Massilia litorea: one gene and its partner. The protein of the gene in region 1 interacts with the protein of each later gene in a pairwise test. Links are inferred from orthologs where the notes say so. Each region holds a gene or a part of one and is shown on either strand. Other genes may lie near its edges.

The links.
Region 2: the proteins of LPB04_RS12635 (region 1) and LPB04_RS13640 interact in binary tests that used the Escherichia coli proteins (3 or more experiments, as listed by UniProt). The link is inferred for Massilia litorea from one-to-one orthologs.

Annotation. Positions count from the first base shown.
Region 1 is NZ_CP062941.1:2,829,009-2,838,418, reverse strand. The notes cover bases 3,004-6,396. They hold LPB04_RS12635 (2-oxoglutarate dehydrogenase E1 component), read right to left. Parts: upstream 6,069-6,396; coding sequence 3,204-6,068; downstream 3,004-3,203. Other genes in these bases: LPB04_RS12630 (PepSY-associated TM helix domain-containing protein), read left to right, coding at 6,360-6,396; odhB (2-oxoglutarate dehydrogenase complex dihydrolipoyllysine-residue succinyltransferase), read right to left, coding at 3,004-3,109. Outside these bases: lpdA (dihydrolipoyl dehydrogenase), read right to left, coding at 1-1,429; LPB04_RS12645 (PspC domain-containing protein), read right to left, coding at 1,445-1,783; more of odhB, read right to left, coding at 1,853-3,003; more of LPB04_RS12630, read left to right, coding at 6,397-7,028; LPB04_RS12625 (DUF2271 domain-containing protein), read left to right, coding at 7,060-7,572; LPB04_RS12620 (DUF4198 domain-containing protein), read left to right, coding at 7,585-8,427; LPB04_RS12615 (FAD:protein FMN transferase), read left to right, coding at 8,448-9,410. UniProt on the Escherichia coli protein: E1 component of the 2-oxoglutarate dehydrogenase (OGDH) complex which catalyzes the decarboxylation of 2-oxoglutarate, the first step in the conversion of 2-oxoglutarate to succinyl-CoA and CO(2).
Region 2 is NZ_CP062941.1:3,044,844-3,053,810, forward strand. What follows is about bases 2,804-5,753. They hold LPB04_RS13640 (ATP-binding cassette domain-containing protein), read right to left. Parts: upstream 5,303-5,753; coding sequence 3,305-5,302; downstream 2,804-3,304. Other genes in these bases: LPB04_RS13635 (chemotaxis protein CheW), read left to right, coding at 2,804-3,250; prmB (50S ribosomal protein L3 N(5)-glutamine methyltransferase), read right to left, coding at 5,320-5,753. In the rest of the region: LPB04_RS13625 (hypothetical protein), read left to right, coding at 160-585; LPB04_RS13630 (flagellar assembly protein A), read left to right, coding at 796-2,682; more of LPB04_RS13635, read left to right, coding at 2,774-2,803; more of prmB, read right to left, coding at 5,754-6,210; dapE (succinyl-diaminopimelate desuccinylase), read right to left, coding at 6,247-7,401; LPB04_RS13655 (ArsC family reductase), read right to left, coding at 7,398-7,754; LPB04_RS13660 (hypothetical protein), read left to right, coding at 7,954-8,259; LPB04_RS13665 (PilT/PilU family type 4a pilus ATPase), read right to left, coding at 8,272-8,967. UniProt on the Escherichia coli protein: Genetic data indicate it may be involved in ribosome assembly or function.

The DNA of each region.
Region 1 (9,410 bases):
AATTCAGCGAACGCTTGTCGACCGCCAGCGCGGCTTCCTTGACGGCTTCCGACAGCGACGGGTGCGCGTGGCAGATGCGGGCGATGTCTTCCGACGAGGCCTTGAATTCCATCGCGACGACGGCTTCCGAGATCAGTTCCGAAGCGACCGGGCCCACGATGTGCACGCCCAGGATTTCGTCGGTGGTGGCGTCGGCCAGGAATTTCACCATGCCCGAGGTATCGCCCAGCGCGCGCGCACGGCCGTTGGCCATGAACGGGAAGGTGCCGGCTTTGTACGCGACGCCTTCGGCCTTCAGCTGCTGCTCGGTCTTGCCGACCCACGCGATTTCCGGCGAGGTGTAGATCACCCATGGAATCGTGTTGAAGTTGACGTGGCCGTGCTGGCCGGCGATGCGCTCGGCAACGGCAACGCCCTCTTCCTCGGCTTTGTGCGCCAGCATCGGGCCGCGCACGACGTCGCCGACTGCCCACACGCCCGGCAGGCTGGTGCGGCATTCGTCGTCAACGACCACAAAGCCGCGCTCGTCCAGCTGCAGGCCGACGGATTCGCCGTTCAGGCCGATCGTGTTCGGCACGCGCCCGATCGAGATGATCAGGCGGTCGAAGGTCGCGGTCTGCTCGGCGCCGGTCGAATCGGCGTACTGCACCGTGACATTATTCTCGCCCTTGGTGATCGCGCCGATCTTGCAACCCAGGTTGATTTTCAGGCCCTGCTTGGTGAACAGCTTGTGGGCTTCCTTGGCGATCTGCTCGTCGACGGCGCCCAGGAAGGTCGGCAGGCCTTCCAGCACGGTGACGTCGGCACCGACGCGGCGCCATACCGAACCCATTTCCAGGCCGATGACGCCGGCGCCGATCACGCCCAGCTTCGATGGAACCGCATCGATGGCCAGGGCGCCGGTGTTCGACAGGATCAGCTTCTCGTCGAATTCCGCGCCCGGCAGCTGGCGTGCGTTCGAGCCGGTGGCGACGACGACGTTCTTCGCCGTCAGCGTGTCAGTCGTTGGACCGGTCACGTTGATGGTGTAGCCGCCTTCGGCCTTGCCGGCGAAGGCGCCGCGGCCGTGGAAGAAGGTGACCTTGTTCTTCTTGAACAGGAACAGGATGCCGTCGTTGTTCTGCTTGACGATGGTGTCCTTGCGCTTGAGCATTTGCGGCAGGTTCAGTTCCAGGCCGGCGACATTGATGCCGTGCTCGGCGAAGGCGTGGCCGGCGTGCTCGAAGTGTTCCGACGATTGCAGCAGCGCTTTCGACGGGATGCAGCCGACGTTGGTGCAGGTGCCGCCTGGAGCCGGCTTGCCTGCCGCGTTGCTCCACTCGTCGATACAGGCCGTCTTGAAGCCGAGCTGGGCTGCGCGGATGGCAGCGATATAGCCGCCAGGGCCGCCGCCGATGACGACGACGTCGAATTGTTTCTCGTTACTCATGAATAGCTTCCTTATTTATTCTTCTGGGACAAAAATCCACATCAGCAGATAAATCACGGCCCCGAACCCGAAGGTGATGGTGAACAGCGCGAACAGGAGGCGCCAGACCCAGGCGTCGATGTTGGTCGCAAGGGCCAGGCCGCCGCAGACGCCACCGAGCCAGCGGTCCACCCGCGAGCGCCGCAGCGCATTGAAGTCGCCGGCGAGCGTGCCGTCGCCCTTGTTCAGGCTGACCTTTTCGCTGCCGGGGGCAGCGCCGGACAGTACCCGCGCCTTGGCCTGTTCAAACTCGGCGGCCGTCAATGCGCCGGCCTGGTGCAGCTCGTGCAGACGCCGGATTTCATCGGAGATCATGGCAGTCCTCCACTAGGGTTCGGCGGACACGCAAGCGCTGGCCTGCGTGTCCGGGCCGTTACAGAGAGATTACAGGTCCAGCAGCAGGCGCGCCGGATCTTCCAGCGCATCCTTCATCGCAACCAGGCCCAGCACGGCTTCGCGGCCGTCGATGATGCGGTGGTCGTAGGACATCGCCAGGTAGTTCATCGGACGGATGACGATCTGGCCGTTTTCGACGACGGCACGGTCCTTGGTCGCGTGCACGCCCAGGATCGCCGACTGTGGCGGGTTGATGATCGGGGTCGACAGCATCGAGCCGAAGGTACCGCCGTTCGAGATCGAGAAGGTACCGCCCGACAGGTCTTCCAGGGTCAGCTTGCCTTCCTTGGCTTTCTGGCCGAATTCGCCGATCTTCTTCTCGATCTCGGCGATCGACATCTGGTCGGCGTTGCGCAGGATCGGCACCACCAGGCCGCGCGGCGAACCGACGGCGATACCGATGTCGAAGTAGCCGTGGTAGACGATGTCGTTACCGTCGACCGAGGCGTTCAGGATCGGGTACTTCTTCAGTGCGGCAACGGCGGCCTTGACGAAGAAGGACATGAAGCCCAGCTTGACGCCGTGCTCTTTCTCGAACTTGTCCTTGTACTTGGCGCGCAGGTCCATCACCGGTGCCATGTTGACTTCGTTGAAGGTCGTCAGGATGGCGTTGGTCGACTGCGATTGCAGCAGGCGCTCGGCGATACGGGCGCGCAGGCGGCTCATCGGCACGCGCTCTTCGGCGCGGTCGCCCAGGTTCGCGACCGGTGCGGCGACCTGTTGAAGCGCCGGCTTGGCGGCTGGTGCCGGTGCTGGAGCGGCGGCAGGCTTGTTGGCGACTGCGGCCAGGGCGTCGCCCTTGGTCACGCGGCCGTCGCGGCCCGAGCCGTCGATGCCGGCGGCGTTCATGTTGTTGTCGGCCAGGATCTTGGCAGCGGCCGGCATGGCGACACCGGACATCGCGCCACCGGTGGCGGCAGGAGCAGCGGCTGGCGTCGAGATCGCTGCGTTCGGCGCGGCCGACGGTACGGCTTTCACTTCCAGCGGGGAGACTTGCGCCGAGGCGTCGGTGTCGATGACGGCGATGACTTCGCCGGCGACGACGGTGGCGCCGTCGGCCTTCAGCAGTTGCACGATCACGCCAGCGCTTGGCGCCGGCAGTTCAAGGACCACCTTGTCGGTTTCGATGTCGATCATGTTTTCGTCGCGGCCGATAGGCTCGCCGACCTTCTTGTGCCACGACAGCAGGGTCGCTTCAGCGACCGATTCCGACAGTTGCGGGACCTTGACTTCGATTTGTGCCATGTAAAACTCCGTTAAATTATTCTGTGATTTTGAAAACACGTTACACACGTTAAACAAACCGGCCGCCTTGGGGCGACCGGTTTGCGGTGTGGACTTATTTGGTCAGGATGAAACCCTTGAGCTTCGAGAACGCCGTGTCCAGCAGTTCCTTCTGCTGCGCCACGTGCTTGTCCGAGTAGCCGACAGCCGGAGCCGCCGAGGCCGGACGGCCGGCATATGCCAGGCGCTGACCTTCGTCCATGTTTTCGAAAATGTTGTGCTGGATCTGGAACCACGGGCCCTGGTTCTGCGGCTCGTCCTGTGCCCACACCACTTCGGTCGCGTTGCTGAACTTCTTCAGTTCGGCGCCGAACGACTTGTGCGGGAACGGGTACATCTGTTCCATGCGGATGATCGCGACATCGTTCACGCCGCGCGTCTTGCGTGCGTTGACCAGGTCGTAATAGACCTTGCCCGAGCAGACGATCACGCGCTTGACCTTCGACGCTTCGATCTTCTCGTCGGTCTCGCCGATCACGGTCTGGAAACCGCCCTTGGTCAGCTCGGTCAGCGACGAACCGGCATCCTTGTTACGCAGCAGCGATTTCGGCGTGAAGATGACCAGCGGCTTGCGGAACTGGCGCACCATCTGGCGGCGCAGCAGGTGGAAGATCTGCGCGGCGGTGGTCGGCTGGACGACTTGCATGTTGTTGTCCGCGCACAGCTGCAGGAAGCGCTCGATACGGCCCGACGAGTGCTCCGGACCCTGGCCTTCATAGCCGTGCGGCAGCATCATGACGAGACCCGAGGCGCGGCCCCACTTCACTTCGCCCGAAGCGATGAACTGGTCGATCACGACCTGGGCACCGTTGACGAAGTCGCCGAACTGGGCTTCCCAGATGGTCAGCGTGTTCGGTTCGGCGGTCGAATAGCCGTACTCGAAGCCGAGGACCGCTTCTTCCGACAGCACCGAGTCGATGACCGTGAACTGTGCCTGGTTTTCCGACACGTTGGCCAGCGGCAGGTAGATGCCCTGGTCCCAGCGCTCGCGGTTCTGGTCGTGCAGCACGGCGTGGCGGTGCACGAAGGTGCCGCGGCCGGCGTCCTGGCCCGACAGGCGGATCGCATAGCCGGACGACAGCAGCGTCGCGTAGGCCAGGTGTTCGCCCATGCCCCAGTCCAGGTTCAGTTCGCCGCGGCCCATGGCGGCGCGGTCGGCCAGCACTTTTTCGACCAGCGAATGTGGTTTGAAACCTTCAGGCACCTTGGTGATGCGCTCGGCCAGGCGTTTCAGTTCCGCCAGCGGCACGGCGGTATCGGCCGCGTCGGTCCACTTCTTGTTCAGGAACGGCGCCCAGTCGACGGCGAACTGGTTCTTGTAGTTGGTCAGGACCGGATCGACCGTGTGCTTGCCGGCGTCCATCGCGTCGCGGAAGGCGGCAACCATCTTGTCGCCTTCGTCGGCCGCGATCGTGCCCTGGGCAGCGAGCTTCTCCGCGTACAGCTTGCGGGTGCCCGGGTGCTTGGCGATCTTCTTGTACATCAGCGGCTGGGTCAGCGCAGGCGTGTCCTGCTCGTTGTGGCCCAGTTTGCGGTAGCAGATGATGTCGACGACGATGTCCTTGCCGAACTCGACGCGGTAGTCCATCGCGATCTGGGTAGCCAGCACGACCGCTTCAGGGTCGTCCGCATTGACGTGCAGGACCGGCGCTTCGATCATCTTCACGACGTCCGAGCAGTACAGCGTCGAACGGGCGTCGCGCGGGTCGGAGGTGGTGAAGCCGATCTGGTTGTTGATGACGATGTGCATCGTGCCGCCCGTGCCGTAGCCGCGGGTTTGCGCCAGGTTCAGGGTTTCCATGACCACGCCCTGGCCGGCGAATGCGGCGTCGCCGTGCACCAGGATCGGCAGCACTGTCTTGCCCTTGCGGTCGCCGCGACGTTCCATGCGGGCCTTGACCGAACCTTCGACGACCGGGTTGACGATCTCGAGGTGGGACGGGTTGAAGGCCAGCGACAGGTGGACCGGGCCGCCCGGGGTCGAGACGTCGCTCGAGAAGCCCTGGTGGTATTTCACGTCGCCCGACGGCAGGTCGTCGGCGTGCTTGCCTTCGAATTCTTCGAACAGTTCCGATGGCGCCTTGCCCAGGGTGTTGACCAGGACGTTCAGGCGGCCGCGGTGGGCCATGCCGATGACGATTTCCTGGACGCCCTTTTCGCCGGCGCGCTGGATGGTCTCGTCCATCGAGGCGATGAAGGACTCGCCGCCTTCGAGCGAGAAGCGCTTGGCGCCGACGTATTTGGTGTGGAGGTAGCGTTCCAGGCCTTCGGCCGCGGTCAGGCGGTCGAGGATGTGGCGCTTCTTCTCGGCCGTGAAGGTCGGGGTCGAACGGATCGACTCGAGGCGCTCCTGGATCCAGCGCTTTTCGGTCGGGTCGCTGACGTACATGAACTCTGCGCCGATCGAGCGGCAGTAGGTGTCACGCAGCATTTGCAGCAAGTCGCGCAGGGATGCGTTCTCGCCGCCGAAATAGGTATTGCTGATGTTGAACTTGGTGTCCAGGTCGGCATCGGTGAAACCGTAGAAGGCCGGATCGAGTTCAGGGATGGGCGGACGTTCCTGGCGCTGCAGCGGATCCAGGTTGGCCCAGCGCAAGCCGAGGTTGCGGTAGGCGGCGACCAGCTGGGTCGCGGCGACGCGCTTGCGTGCCATTTCCGGGTCGGCTTCGCCGGCGGTGGCGGTGACGGTGCGGATCGGGCCATGCTTCGCGCGTTCGGCGAAGGAGGCGATCACTGACGAGTGGATCACGTCGGGACGGGCACTGCCGTCGACTGCAGGCACGTTCTGCATGCTGTCGAAATAGGCGCGCCAGTTGTCCGGGACCGAGCCAGGATTGTTCAGGTAGGCTTCGTATAACTCTTCCACGTACGGCGCATTACCGCCGAACAGGTACGAGTTCGCAGTTTGTTGTTGCATCATTCTTGCTCACCTTTTCTTCGCGCTTCGCGAGTTTGGCGGGTTAATCTAACCTTCCGCGACACGGCCTGACCGGTTAGCGGATCGCACTTACTACATCAAGTTGTGGGGGAAGGACAGATGGGACAGAAGTTTCTTCGGCCCCATGTTATTGCTGAGCATTTTTATGACGCTCCGCAATAGCCGGGGTATTGTAACGCAACATACGGCACGCATAAGAGCTGGACTGAATTTTGTTGACCACCTAAATGATAATAGTTATCATTTGCGTTGTGTACTCAACAGGAAGCTTGCATGTCTGTCCAGAACCCGCCGCGCTCGACCGAAGCAGCTCCTGCTGCCCTGCCCGGCGCACGGCGCTCGTTGTGGCTGAGGACCTTGCATCAGTGGCACTGGATCAGCTCGGCGATTTGCCTGACGGCGATGTTGCTTTTTAGCATCACCGGCTTCACGCTGAACCATGCGGCGCAGATCGAATCGAAGCCGGACGTCACGCGCATCAAGTCTGTGGTGCCGGCGGCGCTGCTTCCTGCACTGCGCGTGTATGCCGAACAGCACGTCGACGGCGAGGCGCCGGTGCCGGCCCAGCTCGCCGAATGGGCGAACGCAGCCTTCCCGGTCGACCTGCGCGGCCGCTCCGCCGAATGGAGCGAGGAAGACGCGTATATCGCCCTGCCCCGTCCGGGCGGCGATGCCTGGCTGCGCGTCAGCCTCGACGGCAAGGCCGAATACGAACTTACCAGCCGCGGCGCCATTTCCTGGCTCAACGACATGCACAAGGGCCGGAATACCGGCCCCGTGTGGAGCTGGTTCATCGACCTCTTCGCCCTTGCCTGCCTCGTGTTCTGCATCACCGGTTTCCTGATCATGAAGATCCACGCCGGCAACCGGCCCTCGACCTGGCCCGTGATCGGCTTCGGCATCGTCCTGCCGGCCGTTCTCGCACTCTTGTTCGTTCACTAATCTCGCATCTATTAATACAGAAGGCATTTGCATGAAACTGTCTCCCTCGCTCGCCCTGACCCTGCCCCTGATTTCGGGCGGCGCCGTGGCCGCCGACCTGTCGGTGAAGTTCGAACTGCCGCAGCTGAACGTGGCCGAGTACCACAAGCCCTATGTCGCGATGTGGATCGAAAAGGCCGACGGCGCCGTCGCCTCGACCCTGGCTGTGCTCTACGACGTCAAGAAGAAGGACAACGCCGGCGAGAAATGGGTGAAGGACATGCGCACCTGGTGGCGCAAAGCGGGCCGCGAAACCACGCTGCCGATCGACGGCGTCTCCGGCGCGACCCGTGCCGCCGGCACCCACACGCTGAGCTTCGGCCCGGCGAAGACCGGCATCGACAAGCTGCCGGCCGGCGACTACAAGCTCGTCATCGAAGCGGCGCGTGAAGCGGGCGGACGCGAACTGGTGCGCGTGCCGTTCAGCCTGCCGGCCAAGGGCAAGGTCGCGGCCACGGCCAACGGCAAGGAAGAACTCGGCGCCGTGTCGATCAACATCCAATAAGAGAAAGCCATCATGCAAAACTCGCTCCACAGTTCATTCGTCAAGCATGGCGTACTCGGCCTGATCCTGCTCGCTACCGCCGGCGTTGCCAGCGCCCACCGCCCCTGGATGCTCCCGACCTCGACCATCGTCGAGACCAAGGAAGCCTGGGTCACGATCGACGGCGCAGTCTCGGAAGGCCTGTTCGACTTCGACCACATGCCACTGCGGATGGACGGCGTGACCGTCACCGCGCCGGACGGGACGACTGCGGCCGGCCCTGCCGCCGTGACGGGGAAACTGCGTTCCTCGATCGACCTGCCGCTCCCGAAGGAAGGCACCTACCGCATCGCCCTGGTCAGCACCAACGTGATGGGCAGCTACAAGGTCGGCGAGGACGTCAAACGCTTCCGCGGCAGCGAGGCCGATTTTGCGAAACAGCTGCCGGCCGGCGCGCAGGACGTGCGCAAGACCGTCACCCACCAGCGCATCGAAACCTTCGTCACCGCGCATAAAACGAATGATGCGGCCCTCAAGCCGACGAATGCAGGCCTGGAGATGGTCCCGCTGACCCATCCGAACGACCTGCGCGCCAACGAGACGATGCGCGTGCGCTTCCTGCTCGACGGCAAACCGCTGCCGAACCTGCCGTTTTCCCTGGTGCCGGGCGGCGTGCGCTACCGTGGCGTGGCCGGCGAAATCCGCCTCACCACGGACGCCAAAGGCGAGGCCAGCTTCAAGCTGCCAGCCGCAAACATGTACTGGATGAACGCGGCCTATCCGCCGAATCCGGGCAAGGGTCCTGCTCCGGACAACGGCCCGGCCGAGAGCAAGCGCTACGCCTACACGGCCACGCTCGAAGCCCTGCCGGAGTAAGCGCGCCTTTGAGTACTCCCTTGCGCCAGGTCCTCGTTCCCCTCGCCATCGATCCCGCCGCGCCCCCTGGCGGCAGCGTCCTGTCTGACGCCGCCGGGTCGACGATGGGAACGAGCTGGTCGGCGCACCTGCTCGTCCCTGCCGGGGTGCGCAGCAATCTCGGCGAGCAGATGCAGCGGGAACTCGACGGCATCGTCGGCGAGATGAGCCACTGGGAACCCGATTCCATCCTGGGCCGCTACAACCGCGCACCAAGCGGCAGCTGGCATGCGCTGCCGCCGCGATTTGTCGACGTGCTCGACTACGCGCTGCAGGTAGCTGCCGACAGCGGCGGCGCCTACGATCCTTTCTCCGGCGCGCTGGTCAACCTGTGGGGCTTCGGTCCCGAGCGGCGCTACAACCAGCCGGGTTTTTATGCGCCCGCGCCCGACGCGGTGCAGGCCACGCTGGCGCAGCGCGCGTCTCTCCATCCGGTTTTCGACCGTGCCGGTGCACGCCTGCTGCAGCCGGGCGGCGCCCTCCTCGATTTCTCCTCTGTGGCCAAGGGCTATGCGGTCGACCGCCTGGCCTGGTGCCTGGAACAGCACGGCGTGCGCCATTACCTGGTCGAGATCGGCGGCGAACTGCGCGGTGCCGGCATGAAGCCCGACGGCCAGCCCTGGTGGGTGACGCTCGAAGGCGTGCCCGGTGTGGACAGTCCGGCCACGGTCGCCGCCTTGCACGGTTTGTCGATCGCCACCTCGGGTGATTACCGCCGCTATTTCCAGCATGGCGCGCTGCGCGCTGCGCACACGCTCGATCCGCGCAGCGGCTATCCGGTCTCAAACGAGGTCGCCTCCTGCACCGTCCTGCATCCGAGCTGCATGGCGGCCGATGCGCTGTCGACGACGATCACCGTGCTCGGCCCCGAGGCTGGGCTGGCCTTTGCCGAGGAACGCGGTCTCGCCGCGCGCCTGCTGCTGCGCCGTCGCGGCGGTCTCGAA
Region 2 (8,967 bases), 220 kb from region 1 along the record:
AACTTCTGTCCGCGCCGATTTTGGGAATTACAGACAGGGCATTACATTGTGTTACAAACTTTACCCAATCAGTCTTATCCCGGATCCTCGTTCCACATACACTGGGAACCAATGCAACACAGCTTATCCGTTTATCCAGCACCACGGAAGAGGAACACCATGACAAACGCGCTCGACAAAACCAATGCAGCAGCCCAGGCCAAGGGCCGGCTCGCCCGCCTGGCGCGCCAAGGTGTGGCCCTGTGCGTGCTCGTCTGTGCCGGCGTCGGTGCGGCACAGGCACAATACCATGGCCGGCGCGATGACGCCCAATTGCCGCCGCCGCCATCGGCCCGCGTCGATCGGGTCCCGGCACCGGCGCCCCAGCAAGTCGAACAGCCGCGCGAGCAGCGCATGTACGATCAGGTGCGCGAGCAGCAGCGCGCCTACGAAGAGCAGCGCCGCCAGCCTGTCCAGGCGCAGGGAGAGGGTAACCGCGAAGGCGGCCGCCGCGCCGGACGCCTGACGCCGGACGAGCGGCGCGACCTGCGGCGCCAGATCAACGAAGCGGGAATGGACATCTATCCGAACGCGCAGCGGCGCTGAGCCGCACGGGTGTGATCGAAACGAAAGCCGGGCTCAACCCGGCTTTTTTCATGGAACAGGCGCTGCACGTGTTATGCCAGGCCGTGTTGATGAGAATCGGTGAGAATTGTTGTTAACGATTATTTATTTATTCGTGACAACATGATACGCTCCTACCTTGCGCACCTTGAAGCATCGTCAAGGGGCCGCTCAATCACCTGGAGCACGCACGTGTCCGATACCGCTGTTGCACCTCCCGCCGCACCGGCTGCCCGGTTCGATTCGACCGGCCCCGAACATTGCATCCAGCGCCGCCCCGACGGCATCTATGCCGACCCGGCCGTGCTCGGCACCACCGTGCTGGCCGCCGTCGACAGCATCCTGCGCTCGGGCAGCGTGCTCTCCGGCATCGATTATCCGGTACTGATCAAGGCGATCTACGACAGCGGCCCGGCGCTCCCCACCGGACCCGATGGCCGGCCCGTCGTGCGCATCGCGAGCGACATCGTTCCCTTTAACGCCCAGCGCCGCAGCCTGTACCGCTCGGTAAGGATCGCCGGCGGCGAGGCCGAGTATTGCTTCGAGCCGGTGTTCCTGGCCGGGCCGGGCGGAGAAGGGGAAATCCAGACCAGCCTCGACTTCGACGAATTCGTGGCCGACATGTGGACCAAGGGCATCCGCTTCGGCATCGACATCGCCGGCGTGCGCGCGGGAATCGCCAATCCCGGCCTGGGACGGGTCGTGGTGGCGCGCCGCCTCGAGCCGGAGGCGGGCCTGGACGCGACCGTGGTCGAGGTCTCGGACGACATCCACCGCAGCGACGCCCCGCGCCAGCTCTCGAACGGCAAGCTCGACCTGATGTGCTTCCAGAACCGCTTCCCGCAGGTGCAGGGTGGCACGCGCCTGCTGCAAAAGCTGCCGAGCAAGGTCGGCAAGCCCGGTTTCGAACTGTCGGGCATCCGCATCGAACCGGCGGCCCCGCGCGACCTCGAGTTTTCGACCTACGCGGGCGAGGGCACCAGCATCGAGAAAAGCGCGGCCGGCGAATTCCTGGTCGCCGTGCGTACCGGTTTCCTGAACGTCGACCCGAAGACGCGCCGGATCGCCGTCGGCGACAAGATCGTCAGCCGCGACGGCGTCAGCGCCAGGACCACCGGCAACCTGCAGCTCACCGGCGACTACGAGGAATTCGGCGACGTGCAGGAAAAGCGCGTCATCGAGGGCAACGGCATCACCGTGCACGGCAACGTGTACGGCGACATCCATTCGCGCGGCGGCATGGTGCGCCTGCGCGCCACCCTGGTCGGTGGCAGCGTCCACAACAAGCACGGCGACATCCAGGTCGACGGTGTCACCGCGAACGCGATCCTGCAGGCAAGCGCCGGCACCGTGACGCTGCAGCGCGCCGAGAACTGCGTCATCTCCGGCACCCGGGTGCGCATCGAGCATGCGATCAATTGCGAGATCATGGCCGACGAGATCTCGATCGGCAATGCCGAAGGCTGCGCACTGGCCGCGCGCCGCATCAGCATCGACAACACGGCGCCCTGGCGCGAAAGCGAGATGCTGGTGTATGTGCTGTGCGCCGAGTGCGGCCGCATCGACGACATGCTGGAGCAGATCGGCGCGCGCCTGGCGCAATTCGACGCCGCCGCCACGCGCCACAAGCTCGAGCTGTCCCACCTGTGCGCCCAGCCCGAGGTGCGCAAATACCTGGAGATCGCCGGACGCGTGCGCAGCGGCGAAATGAGCCTGACCCCGGCGCAAGCCCAGCAGTTCAAGCAGATGGGCCAGGCGGTCGGTCCCGAGCTGCAGAAGATCGGCGACGTGTCGGCCGCGCGCAAGGCAGTCGAGGCCGAGCACGCCGAAGGAAAGGCGCTGCTCGAGCGCTTCACCGCCCAGCGTATTGAACGCGCCGCGGGCAGCGAAGTGAAGCTCCGCCTGCTCCAGGGAGACACCCAGGTGCGCCAGCTGGCTTTCGACCCGGACGGCGCCTGTTTCTACGACTTGCCGGCGCGCGAGATCAAGTCTCGCCTGCGCGGCAATGAGGGCACGCCGCTGCACGCCGCGGCCTCCGGCAGCTACGCCTGGGGTGGCGCGGCCCCAGCGCTCCCCTGATGTAATAATGGTGTAAGGAAATATTGACTGCACTCAACGAGGGCAGGAGGGCCAGGCCCTAGCATGGTGACTGTTACCGAAAGGAACCATCATGCATAAAGACACCATGGCGTTTCATCCAGCAGCCAACCAGTTCCTCAGCTTCCGGCTGGGCGGTCTCGAGTACGGGGTCGATTTCGGCAAGGTGCAGGAACTGCGCATCATCAGGTCGCTCGAGCGCTTCGCCGCCGACGGCGCCATCGTCGAAGGCGTCGCCGTCTCGCGCGGCGTCATCATGCCGATCGTCGACATGCGCGCCGCCTTTTGCGGCCACCCGGTCGTGACGACACCGACCACCGACGTGATCATCCTGAAACTGTCGACCTGCGTGATGGGGATGGTGGTCGATGGCGTGACCGACGTGGTGACGCTGTATCCCGACCAGATTTCGCCGATTCCGGGAACCGACGGGGGGGCGATCGATTACCTGATCGGGCTCGGCGTCACCGAAGGACGCCGGCTGATCCTGGTGGATATCGACCGGCTGATGTCGATCGACAAGAAGAGCAGCGACCGTCACGTGGCGTGACGGTCCATAAGGGGGTAATCGTGGTCATCGGCCTCGATTACCCGCGCTACACCATTACGCCGCCAATCCTTCCAGCTGTTCCTGCAACTCCAGCCACTCGTTCTCCAGCGTCCCCAGGTCGCGCACGCAGAAGGCCTGGTCGGCCACCAGGGTCTTCAAGGCGTCCTTCTTGTCCGCGTCGTAGATCGTCGGATCGAGCAGACGCGCGTCGATGTCGGCCTTCTTCGCATTCAGCTTGGCCATCTGCTCCTCGACCCGCTTCAGGCGGTTCTCGAGCGGCTTCTTGAGCGCAGCGACGCGCTGGCGCTCTTCGGCGTCGAGGCGCTTCTGCTCCTTGCGCTCGGCCGGGGGCACCGGCGGCGCGGCCACCACGGGCGCCGCCACAGGCGCTGCAGCGGCTGCCGCTTTCGGGATCGGCAGCACGTCGGTGCCTTTACCCAGCTTGGTCTTGAACAGCCAGTCCTTGTAGTCGTCCAGGTCGCCGTCGAAGGGCTGCAGGCGGCCGTTGGCGACGATGATGAATTCGTCGGTCGTCGCACGCAGCAGGTGGCGATCGTGGGAAACGACGACCAGCGTGCCTTCGAACTGCGCCAGCGCCATCGTCAGCGCCTCGCGCGTCTCCAGGTCCAGGTGGTTGGTCGGTTCATCGAGCAGCAGCAAATTGGGACGCTGCCAGACGATCAGGGCCAGCGCCAGGCGCGCCTTTTCCCCGCCCGAGAAGGGGCGGATCGGGCTGGTCACCATGGTGCCGGGGAAGTTGAAGCCGCCGAGGAAGTTGCGCAGCTCCTGCTCGCGCACGGTCGGCGCGATCTTCGCCAGGTGCCACAGCGGCGACTCGTCGTGGCGCAGCATCTCGACCTGGTGCTGGGCGAAATAACCGATCGACAGGCCCTTGCCGAGCGTCGATTCGCCGGTCAGCGGCGCCAGTTCGCCCGCGATGGTTTTGATGAGCGTCGATTTGCCGGCGCCGTTCACACCCAAGAGGCCGATGCGCTGGCCGATCTGCAGCGAGAAGTCGATGTGGTTGACGATGGTCTTGGCGCCGACCTTGTCGCCATGGCTGTCGAGGATCGGGTAGCCCGCGTCCACTTTTTCCATGACCAGCAGCGGATTCGGGGCGGCCAGCGGCTCGCGGAATTCGAAGGAGAATTCGGCGGCCGCGCGCAGCGGCGCCAGTTCTTCCATTTTCGCCAGCTGCTTCATGCGGCTCTGGGCCTGGCGCGCCTTGCTGGCTTTCGCCTTGAAGCGGTCGATGAAGGATTCGAGGTGGGCGCGCGCGCGCTGCTGCTTCTCCATCGCGCTGGCGGCCAGCACCATCGCGGCGGCGCGCTGGCGCTCGAAGGAGGAGTAGTTGCCCGAATAGCGTTTCAGCTTGCGTTCGTCGATGTGGACCACGACGTTGACGATCTCGTCGAGGAAATCGCGATCGTGCGAAATGATGACCAGGGTGCCCGGATAGCGTTTCAGCCAGTCTTCGAGCCAGATGATCGCATCCAGGTCCAGGTGGTTGGTCGGTTCATCGAGCAGCAGCAGGTCGGAAGGGCACATCAGCGCCTGCGCCAGGTTCAGGCGCATGCGCCAGCCGCCGGAGAAGCTGGCCACCGGCTGCTGCATCTGGTCGAGGGTAAAACCCAGGCCCAGCAGCAGCTGCTCGCCGCGCGACTGCACGGTGTAGGCGTCGGCATCCATCAGGGCGCCGTGCACATTGCCCATCGCGATGCCGTTCTCCTCGGTGTGTTCGGCCGCCTCCAGTTCCTCGAGTTCGGCCTGCAGGCGGCGCAGCGTGACGTCGCCGTCGATCGCATATTCGAGCGCGGGACGGTCGAGCGCAGGGGTCTCCTGCGCCACATAGGCCATGCGCCACCTGGCGGGGAAATCGATCTCGCCCTGATCGGCGTGCAGCTCGTTGCGCAGCATCGCGAACAGGCTGGATTTGCCGGCGCCGTTGGCGCCGATCAGGCCGATCTTGTCGCCGGGGTTCAGGGTCAGGTCGGCGTTTTCCAGCAGCGGCTTTGTGCCGCGCATCAGGCTGACGTTCAGGAAGCGGATCATTCGTAATCTTTACTGTGTTATGCGTTCTGTAGTTGCTCGGCGGTGAGCAGGAAGACTGCCTCGTCGCCGGCGCTCGTGGTGAGCCAGGTCAGGCCCAGGTGGCCGAAGGCGGCTTCGGCGTATTCGGCCTCGTTGCCGATTTCGACGACCAGGATGCCTTCCGGCGTCAGGCGTTCGGCGGCACCGGCGACGATCTTGCGCACCAGGTCCATGCCATCAAGCCCGCCGTGCAGGGCGATCTGCGGCTCGCGCAGGTATTCCGGCGGCAGCTTGGCCATCGAATCGGCGTTCACGTAGGGCGGATTGGTGACGATCAGGTCGTATTTTTTAAAGGGGACGTTCTCGTACAAATCCGACTCGATCGGATTGACGCGACCTTCGAGTTTATAGTCGCGGATGTTGCGTTCGGCGACAGCGAGGGCATCCTTCGAGATGTCGACCGCGTCGACCACGGCGTTCTGGAAGACGTCGGCCATCATGATCGCCAGGCAGCCGGAACCGGTGCACAGTTCGAGCACGTTTTCGACTTCATAGGGGTTGGTCACCCACGGGCTGAAGAAATTCGGGATCAGTTCGGCGATGAAGGAGCGCGGCACCAGCACCCGTTCGTCGACATAGAAGGCATAGGTCCCGAGCCAGGCTTCATTTGTGATGTAGGCTGCCGGCACCCGTTCGACGGTGCGGCGCTCGATCACGGACAGCACCTGCAGCACTTCTTCCGGCAGCAGTTTCGCATCGAGGAAAGGGTCGAGCCGGTCGAGCGGGAGCTTCAGGGTGTGCAGGACCAGGTAGGCCGCTTCGTCGAAGGCTTCGGCGCTGCCGTGGCCGAAGAACAGTTTCGCCGCATTGAAGCGGGTGACGGCGTAGCGCAGCAGGTCGCGCGGGGTGCTGAAAGGTGTCGTGGTCATGGCATGTTCTCCCGTGGTCTGGGCTCTGGATTGGTGTTAAGCGGCCAGCAGGCCGGGGGTGAGCAGATTTTCCAGCGTGCGGCGGTAGATGTTCTTCAGTGGATCGATGAAGCGCAGCTCGACGTGTTCGTCGATCTTGTGGATGCTGGCGTTTGGTGGCCCGAATTCTATCACCTGGGGACAGATGCGGGCGATGAAGCGCCCATCCGAGGTCCCGCCCGTGGTCGACAGTTCGGTGGCCACGCCCGTCTCGGCGCGGATTGCGCCGCATACCGCGTCCGACAGCGTTCCCTTCGGGGTCAGGAAGGGCAGGCCGGACAGGGTCCATTCCAGGTCGTACTCGAGGCCGTGATGGTCGAGGATGGCGTGCACCCGCGCTTCCAGGCCCTCGGCCGTGCTCGCGGTCGAGAAGCGGAAGTTGAATTCCAGCGTCAGCTGGCCCGGAATGACGTTGTTGGCGCCGGCGCCGGCATGGATGTTCGAGACCTGCCAGGAAGTCGGCGCATAGTATTCGTTGCCTTCGTCCCAGACCTCGGCGGCCAGCTCGGCCAGCGCGGGCGCGGCCTGGTGGATAGGGTTGCGCGCCAGGTGCGGATAGGCGATGTGGCCCTGCACGCCCTTGATGACGAGATGGCCCGAGAGCGAGCCGCGGCGGCCGTTCTTGATCATGTCGCCCAGGATGTGGGAGGAGGTCGGCTCGCCGACCAGGCAGTAGTCGAGCGTGACGCCGCGTTCTTCCAGCAGCTCGCAGACCACCACGGTGCCGTCCGTCGCGGGGCCTTCCTCGTCGCTGGTGATCAGGAAGGCAATCGAGCCCTTGTGGTCGGGGTGGCTTGCCACGAACTCTTCGCAGGCGACCACCATCGCCGCAATCGAGGTCTTCATGTCGGCCGCGCCGCGGCCATACAGCTTACCCTCGCGCACCGTCGGCGTGAACGGCTCCGAGGCCCACTGCTGCACCGGCCCGGTCGGCACCACGTCGGTATGGCCGGCGAACACGAACACGGGCGATTCGGTTCCCTTGCGCGCCCACAGGTTCGTCACGCCGTTCGAGACGATGCTCTCGCAGACGAAGCCGAGCGGCGCGAGCAGCTCGGTCAGGCGCTGCTGGCAACCCTTGTCGTGCGGCGTGATCGAGTCGAGGGCGATCAGTTCGGCGGCGAGCGCCTGGGTGCGCGAGGTCCTGATCATGCGGCCCCCATCAGGCGCGTGTAGGCGTCCGGGCTGAAGCCCACGGCCAGCGCGCCGTCGCCTTCGAGCACCGGGCGCTTGATCACGGACGTATTTTCCAGCATCAGTTCGAGTGCCGAGGCCTTGTCGACCACGGCCGCCTTGCGCTCGTCCGGCAAATTTCTCCAGGTTGTTCCCTTGCGGTTGACCAGGGTTTCCCAATCGAGTCCGTCGAGCCAGCGCGCCGCGGTTTCGCGGTCCAGCCCCTGCTTCTTGAAATCGTGGAAGGTGAAGTCGTGGCCGTTTTCGGCCAGCCAGGTGCGGGCTTTCTTGACGGTGTCGCAATTGGGAATACCGTAGAGCGTCTTTTTCATGGGCGGAACGTGGGCGTAAATGAGTCAGGGCAACGAGCGTTGCCGCAAGCATGGTGATTCGGGAAGGCCGAGAGGATAGCATAGGCCCATCCTGCGCGGCGATGTCGCACACGGCCGTTCCGGATCGAACCGCGAGGCAGCGCGCCTGTCTTACGCAGAGAGGCCGCACGGTGCGGCCCTCGACAGTCTGGAGGACACCATGAAAGCATTGCTTGTCACGCTGGCCGCGCTGCTCGCTCTGCTGGTCGCACCGAGCGCTGCCGCGCGGGACTATTACATCGCCCCGTCGGAAATGCTCGAGGTCTACGGAACTTACCCGCTGTCCGATGGCGACGTGCTGCGCATCGAAGGCAGCGGCAACCGTGCCTGGGCCAGGCTGAACGGCACTGAACGCATGCGGCTGGTGGCCGTCGGGCCGCTCGAGTTCGTGACGCAGGAAGGAAGGCTGAAGCTGCGCTTCGAGCCGCTGCCGTTCACGACCGAGGTGACGGTCGAGCGCAGGTGAAGATCGAGCGCTTCAGGTATTGAGGGTGAACTCGGTGAACGAGGTTTCCGGCGGCTCGTCCTTCCTGGCTGCGTCGTCGGCCGGGCTACTTGCCGGCCCGTTGTTGAGCAGCCAGAGCAGGTTGGTTGCCGAGTCGGCGTTCGCCAGTGCTTCTTCCTGCGTGACGAGGCCGGCCTGCACCAGGGCCAATAGCGCATATTCAAAAGATTGCGAGCCGGGCGAGAGGCTCTTGTCCATCGCTTCCTTGATCCCGCTGAGTTCGCCCTTTTCGATCAGGTCGGCGATGTAGCGCGTGTTCAGCATCACCTCGACCGCCGGCTGGCGCGTGCCGCCCGCGCTCGATTTCACCAGGCGCTGCGAGACGATGGCGCGCGTGGCCGAGGCCAGGTCCTGCAGCAGGGCGGGGCGGTTCTCGACCGGATAAAAGCCGATGATGCGGTTCAGGGCGTTGTAGCTGTTGTTCGCGTGCAGGGTGGCGACGACCAGGTGGCCGGACTGGGCATAGGCCAGGGCCGCGCCCATGGTCGCCTGGTCGCGGATTTCGCCGATCAGGATGACGTCCGGCGCCTGGCGCAGGCTGTTGCGCAGGGCCAGTTCGAAGTCGAGGGCATCGCTGCCGATCTCGCGCTGGTTGACGATCGATTTCTTGTTCTTGAAAAGGTATTCGATCGGGTCTTCCAGCGTCAGGATGTGGCCGGTGCGCTGTTC